Terriglobus roseus: one gene and its partner. Each later gene encodes a partner of the first gene's protein in a complex. Links are inferred from orthologs where the notes say so. Each region holds a gene or a part of one and is shown in the gene's direction. Other genes may lie near its edges. The genes, in order: pdxS and pdxT.

Region 1 (3,074 bases):
TGAGATCCATCGCATCCTCCGCGAACTTGCTGACGCCCCCCACGGCAAATCCACTGGCAAGCTGCACACTGAGCTTTACTCGCGTAACGAACTTGATCGCAAGGAACTCGACGTCCTGCTCGACGCCATGGGGCGTGCCGGCTACATCACGCTGGAATCGGCGAGCTTCGTCAGTCCCGAAGGCAAGGAGATCACCTATCGCCGCGCCCTCATCACACACGAAGGCCGAGAAGCCAATGACGGCGAGCCCATCATCGGCATCCAGATGCGCGACATCACAGAAACAGCCGCTCTGCCATCCAAGCGGTCACGCAGCCAGTCGAAGAACGGTTCTTCTGGGAGCCGCGCCAAATCGCAGAAGAGCGATCAGGAGAATACGCCACTCACCGCAGATCAGAAGATTGCGGACGCAGCTTTACGCACCTGGCGAACTGAGGAAGCAAAGAAGATGAAGAAACCGCCCTTCGTCATCTTTGGCGACCGTACCCTCCGCCAGATCGTCCTCGACAATCCCCGCTCCGTGGAAGATCTGGAAGACGTATCCGGCATCGGTGCTGCGAAAGCCGCCCGTTGGGGCGACGCGATCATAGCGGTCCTCCACGGCGAACTCCCGTTGCATGAAACCGCGGCCGCTCCGGTCCCCACGCCCGCAAAGGAAGCGAAGCCAACACCACAAAAAGACAGCTCTGCAACGCGTAACTTTACCCCGACACCTATGCGGCCTTCGACGCTTTCCTATCTCCGCGACTAACGCAGAGACCAAACAAGCAACAGCGATTCATGCGCACGAAACAAACCTCGACATCGCTGCTAAAATGAAGCTATCTCCGTCATAACATCCGGAACATTCGTCATTAAAAGGAGCATTTCGCCATGGCTGACCTGTCCTCTTCCAACGGCAACTACGCGCCGCACGGCCTTCGTCTCAAGACCGGTCTGGCGGAAATGCTCAAGGGCGGCGTCATCATGGACGTCATGAACGTTGAGCAGGCTCGCATCGCTGAAGAAGCGGGCGCCGTCTCCGTCATGGCGCTTGAGCGCGTCCCTGCCATGATCCGCGCCGAGGGTGGCGTGGCCCGTATGGCGAACACCAAGCTCATCAAGGAAATCATCGGCTCCGTCTCCATCCCCGTGATGGCGAAGGCCCGCATCGGCCACTTCGTCGAAGCGCAGATCCTGCAGGAGCTGGGAGTCGACTTCATCGACGAGTCGGAAGTCCTCACACCCGCCGACGACACTTTCCACATCGACAAGCACGCGTTCACCACGCCCTTTGTCTGCGGTGCACGCAACCTGGGTGAAGCGCTTCGCCGCATCGCGGAAGGCGCAGCCATGATCCGCACCAAGGGCGAACCCGGTACCGGCGACGTGATCCACGCTGTACAGCACATGCGCACCATGACACGCGAGATCAAGCAGCTGACCGTCATGAGCGACGACGAGCTGTACCACGCAGCCAAGAACCATGGCGCGCCGTACGAACTCGTCCGCATGGTCAAGGAACTGGGCAAGCTGCCAGTCCCGAACTTCTCCGCTGGCGGCATCGCCACCCCGGCAGACGCAGCCCTGATGATGCAGCTCGGCGCGGAGACGGTTTTCGTCGGCAGCGGCATCTTTATGAAGGAACGCGCCACCCCGCTGGACGTGGAGAACAATGCCAAGGAGCGCGAAGAAGCCGTCAGTCGCGCCACCGCCATCGTTCAGGCCGCCCGCCACTTCGACGACCCCAAGATCCTCGCGGAAGTCAGCGCGCAGGTTCTGGGAAGCATGAAGGGCCTCGCAGCCCTCGCCATCGAAGAAAAGGAACTCATGCAGACCCGCGGCTGGTAGCCGCATTTCCTACCAAAAAGTGGAGAACGGAAGCCGTGAGAGATCGCGGCTTCCGTTTTTTATGGTCGAAAACGGCCCAACGAGCCACCCAAATAGCCCTTAGAAACGCCAAACCACGCCAGTTCTACTAAAAAATGTAGATTTCTTAGCCTAAAAGCAAAAATATGCAACTTCTCATAGATTTTTGCGTCATAATCAGTGTGAGGGCGAGAGCGCCCGAAAGATTGCGGACGGTAGAGCCAACATCCCGCCGCTACAAGTTGCGTCACTGGCCTCCCCCCTATCGGCTTCATTGTCGATAGGGGCTTTTTTTGTTTGCCGTAAGCTTCCGCTTTGCTCGGCCTTCCGTCACATCCCATAAGCTGTCATGACGCTCGCGATTTCACATCTGTTCCGTCAGGGACCGCCGTACTATGGTTCTAATTTCCCGCCACAAGTTCTGCGAGGTCGACATGCGCCTTCACTTATCCGTACCGGTTCGTTCGGTGGTTCTCGCCTGTGGTTCGTTGCTGCCGATTATGTCGGTCACGCTTCCCGCTGCCGCGGCGCAAACTGCACCACAGGTAAAGCTCGACGGCACATGGCAGGGCGCAGTGCGTCAGCCCGACGGCAAAGACAACCGGTGGGTCGTGAAGATTGAGAAGGCGGACAATGGCTGGAAAGGAACCATGTGGTTCATCGACCAGAGATCTCCGGCAATCCCCATCGACAAGGTTGAGTTCGCTGACGGAACGCTGAAACTCAACATCGAGCGAGCCTTCATCAGCTATGAAGGCAAGATGTCGCCGGACGGTGACACCATCTCCGGAACCCGCACTCAGGGCGATAGTAAGGTACCGCTCATCTTCGCGCGCGCCACGACAGAGACGGCATGGGCCATTCCAGAGCCTCCGCCGCCGCAGCCCAAAATGGATCCCAACGCAAATCCATCGTTTGAGGTAGCTACCATCAAGCCTCAGGCGCCTGGTGACAAGGGATTCGCCTTCCTGCTGAATCGCGGAAATTTCATCGGCAAGGGGCTCACTCTTGAAAAGATGATGACGATCTCATTGGGCTTGAATGCGGTGCAGATTGTGGGGCTCCCCGACTGGGCCACGCAGGAAAAATATGACATCGATGCCAAACCGGACACGCCCGGACAGCCAAGCTTGAAACAGTTCATGAGTGAGGTCGCGAAACTCATGACGGATCGTTATGGGTTGAAATATCACACCGAGAAACGCACCATGACGGCATACTCATTG
Region 2 (3,223 bases), 290 kb from region 1 along the record:
TCCCGCCGAGTCATACACCATCAACCGCCGCACCATCTCTGGATGATCCAGCGCCATCTTCATGGCAACCCAGCCACCCATGGACCAACCGCCCAGGTCCACCTGCTCCAGCTTCAACGCCCGCTGAAAATCCGTGGCAATGCGCTCTTCCCCATCCAGCGTGTAATCGCCATCGGCAGGCTTGGGCGAATCGCCATACCCCAACAGATCCGGCGCATAGACGTGGTACCCGCTCTTGGCCAGATCGGGAATCATCTTCGCCCAGTCAGAAGCGCGAGCCCCCAGCCCATGCACCAGCAGCACCGGCTTCTCAGGTCCATTCCCCTCAGGCTTGGCCTCCAGGTAGTGAATCCGGTAGCCATCCACCATCACGTAATGGTGCTGAATCCCCTTACCGCGCAGGTAAATATTCACTGACCGGTCAACCAGCCATAAGGGGTTCCAGTAAATATAGGCGCCCGCCACGGCCACCAACGCCGCAACTCCGAGTAGCGCGATTGTGATGCCGCGCCTCACCGCAGCGGCTTCCCGAACTCTTCCGCAAAGGCCACATGATTCAGATCGAAGCGGCCGCCGTCATACTTATCCGGCCCCTTCAATCTTCCAATCGCCAGCAGCGACACCACCCAGTAACTCAAGGGCAGCCGCAGAGCTTCCTTCACTTCGTTCTGTTCAAAGCCTTCCATGGCAGCCGTGTCATAGCCCATCACTTCGGCGGTCAACTGCATGTAGGCCGCGGCATACGTTACCTGCTTGTTCAGCCAGCCATGCATCTGGTCGGCATTCAAACTCAGAAGATAACTCTCCACGTAACTCTTCAACTGCGAGGCATAGCCTTCGCTCATGCCGCCTTCCAACCCCATGCGAACAATATCGTCCGCATCACGACGCCAGCTATCCACGTCGCCACAGCAGGCAATCACCACGGACGCCTCTTCAACCTTGGCCTGGTTGTAGCAGGCCGCGCGCAGCTTCTTTTTCTGCTCCGGCGACTGCACCACGACAAACCGCCACGGCTGAACGTTATACCCAGAAGGCGCGGCAATCCCCGCCTCCAAAATCGTACGGATATCCTCTGCCGGAATCGGGCTGCCATCGAACGAGGGCGTGCTGCGACGTTCGCGGATGGCATCCGGGAGAGATTTCAAAGACTCACTCACCGCCACAGTGTAACGGCAGTTGGGCAAACCATCCACATCAGGCTTACGACTTCAGCGGCACACCTCACTCCTCAAAAGAAAAATGCAGCTATCATGAACCATGGCCGACAGTTCTACCGCCAATTTCCAGCCAACCATCGGCGTTCTCGCGCTTCAGGGAGCCTTTGACGCGCACGCCCGTATGCTCCAGCAATGTGGCGCAAAAACGGTCCTCATCCGCAAGCCTGAGCAACTGGCAAACATCGACGGCCTCGTGATCCCCGGCGGCGAATCCACCACCTTCCTCAAGGCGCTTGAACGCGGCGGCTTCTTCGACGCGCTCCAGGAATTCGTCCAGTCCAAGCCCACCTTCGGCACCTGCGCCGGCGTGATCCTCATCGCCAAACACGTCACCCACCCCGAGCAGAAGTCCCTCGGCGCGCTCGACGTCACGGTAGAACGCAACGCCTACGGCCGCCAGAACGACTCCCGCATCCTCGAAGCGGAAACCACCCTACCCGGTGGCCCATTCGAAATGGTCTACATCCGCGCGCCGCGCATCACCCAGACTGGCCCCGGCGTCGAAACGCTCGCGGAACGCGACGGCTCCCCCACCCTCGTCCGCCAAGGCCATCTTCTAGCGGCCACGTTCCACCCCGAACTCTCGACCGACAAGCGCGTCCACGAACTCTTCCTCGACTCCGTCCGCGCCGCGCACAACGGATAACCTTGCCACTGTGAGCCACGTCACATGCACGCGGCTCATTTGCGGAGTACTATCAAGGCCATAACGGCGTTGTGCACCCATGCCTACCATCCTCCATCCCGATGAGGTCGTCGAAAAGCTCCCACCCCGGCGCCCGGACGAAGCCGACATCGGCGGAGGACGCCTCCCACCCATCGAGCCCAAACACACCGGTGGTGGTGGCGATGGCGACAACTGGAGCAACAACCCCGTAGGCCGTCGAGGCCCTCGCGAAAAACTCCAGACCTACCGCTTCGCCGTCTTCTCGTTCCTCGCGGGCGACCTCATCTTCTTCATGACGCTCGTGAGCGCGTTCTTCGTCACCAAGCACGCCGCGCACATCGACGCCTACAACCACTACGTCCGCACGTGGATCCCCATCGGCATCCCGTCCATCCTCTGGCTCAACACAGCGGTCCTGATCCTCTCCTCCGTCACCATCGAACTCGCACGCCGCTGCGTCTTCCGCGAGATCGACGTCATGGAAGAATGGCTTGGCCTCGGCAGCCCCACACGCCGCAAAGCGCTCCCCTGGCTCATCGCCACCACGCTCCTCGGCGCAGCCTTCGTATGGGGACAGATCGTCGCATGGCGACAGCTCTTCGCGCAGCACATCCGCTATTCCGCGAACCCGTCATCGCGCTTCTTCTACCTCATCACCGGCATCCACGGCATCCATCTCATCCTCGGCATCTTCATGCTCGTCGCCGCGATCGTCGGCCTGCGCTCTCTGAAGACAATCCAATCCCGCCAGATCATGGTCGACAGCACCTCATGGTACTGGCACGCCATGGGCGTCCTCTGGATCTTCCTCTTCGCCCTGCTCATCTGGGGCCAATAAACACTCCGTAAAACCTGACCAACCCAACAACGCTTAGCAAAGCCACGGCCCACGAACGGCCGAAGCCCTAAGCGCCAAAGGCGCGACCAGATATTAGCCTAGGCCGAAGGCCTAGGTGTAAGTCCGTGCAGGCAAACAAGGGCCAACGGCCTGCTCTATAGCCCCGCCAACGAATCTTCAAACTCTCCCCTTGCACTTCTACAACAACCCCATGTACTCTTCTGTCGAAGTGAAAGGGGAAGCATGGCTGGCGACTACTTAGACCTCCCACAAGGCACACTCGATCTTCTGATCCTGCGCACACTCGCGCTCGGCTCACAACACGGTTGGGCCATCTCGGAACGCGTGCAACAACTCTCCAGCGACGCACTCCGCATCCAGCAAGGTTCGCTCTACCCCGCACTCCATCGCCTCGAGCGCCGCGGCCTCATCAAGGCCAAGTGGCAAACCACTGAGAACAACCGGCGCGCCAAATACTACGAACTCTCCAAGAAGGGC

What was found.
Region 2: the proteins of pdxS (region 1) and pdxT are in contact, whole or in part, in a crystal structure (PDB 2ISS), measured with the Thermotoga maritima proteins. The link is inferred for Terriglobus roseus from one-to-one orthologs. Residues at the interface, in WP_004081493.1 of Thermotoga maritima: Met1, Glu2, Ile3, Lys4, Lys5, Gly6, Thr7, Ile9, Ile10, Gly13, Phe14, Glu16, Met17, Phe18, Lys19, Gly20, Gly21, Glu36, Glu37, Ala38, Gly39, Ala40, Val41, Met72, Ser76, Ile77, Pro78, Val79, Gly98, Asp100; in WP_004081494.1 of Thermotoga maritima: Val8, Gln9, Gly10, Asp11, Arg13, Glu14, Glu17, Lys30, Leu31, Gly45, Gly46, Glu47, Thr49, Thr50, Arg53, Ile54, Glu57, Met58, Arg105, Asn106, Arg110, Gln111, Val112, Glu113, Ser114, Phe115, Glu116, Thr117, Phe118, Val119.

Annotation. Positions count from the first base shown.
Region 1 is NZ_LT629690.1:1,862,951-1,866,024, reverse strand. What follows is about bases 14-2,851. They hold pdxS (pyridoxal 5'-phosphate synthase lyase subunit PdxS), read left to right. Parts: upstream 14-873; coding sequence 874-1,830; downstream 1,831-2,851. Other genes in these bases: BLT38_RS07940 (TIGR03435 family protein), read left to right, coding at 2,283-2,851; BLT38_RS07950 (RecQ family ATP-dependent DNA helicase), read left to right, coding at 14-751. In the rest of the region: more of BLT38_RS07950, read left to right, coding at 1-13; more of BLT38_RS07940, read left to right, coding at 2,852-3,074. UniProt on the Bacillus subtilis protein: Catalyzes the formation of pyridoxal 5'-phosphate from ribose 5-phosphate (RBP), glyceraldehyde 3-phosphate (G3P) and ammonia. The ammonia is provided by the PdxT subunit.
Region 2 is NZ_LT629690.1:1,568,884-1,572,106, reverse strand. Bases 77-3,063 are described here. They hold pdxT (pyridoxal 5'-phosphate synthase glutaminase subunit PdxT), read left to right. Parts: upstream 77-1,260; coding sequence 1,261-1,866; downstream 1,867-3,063. Other genes in these bases: BLT38_RS06630 (PadR family transcriptional regulator), read left to right, coding at 2,969-3,063; BLT38_RS06635 (cytochrome c oxidase subunit 3), read left to right, coding at 1,946-2,725; BLT38_RS06645 (nitroreductase family protein), read right to left, coding at 513-1,148; BLT38_RS06650 (alpha/beta fold hydrolase), read right to left, coding at 77-516. Also shown: more of BLT38_RS06650, read right to left, coding at 1-76; more of BLT38_RS06630, read left to right, coding at 3,064-3,223. UniProt on the Bacillus subtilis protein: Catalyzes the hydrolysis of glutamine to glutamate and ammonia as part of the biosynthesis of pyridoxal 5'-phosphate. The resulting ammonia molecule is channeled to the active site of PdxS.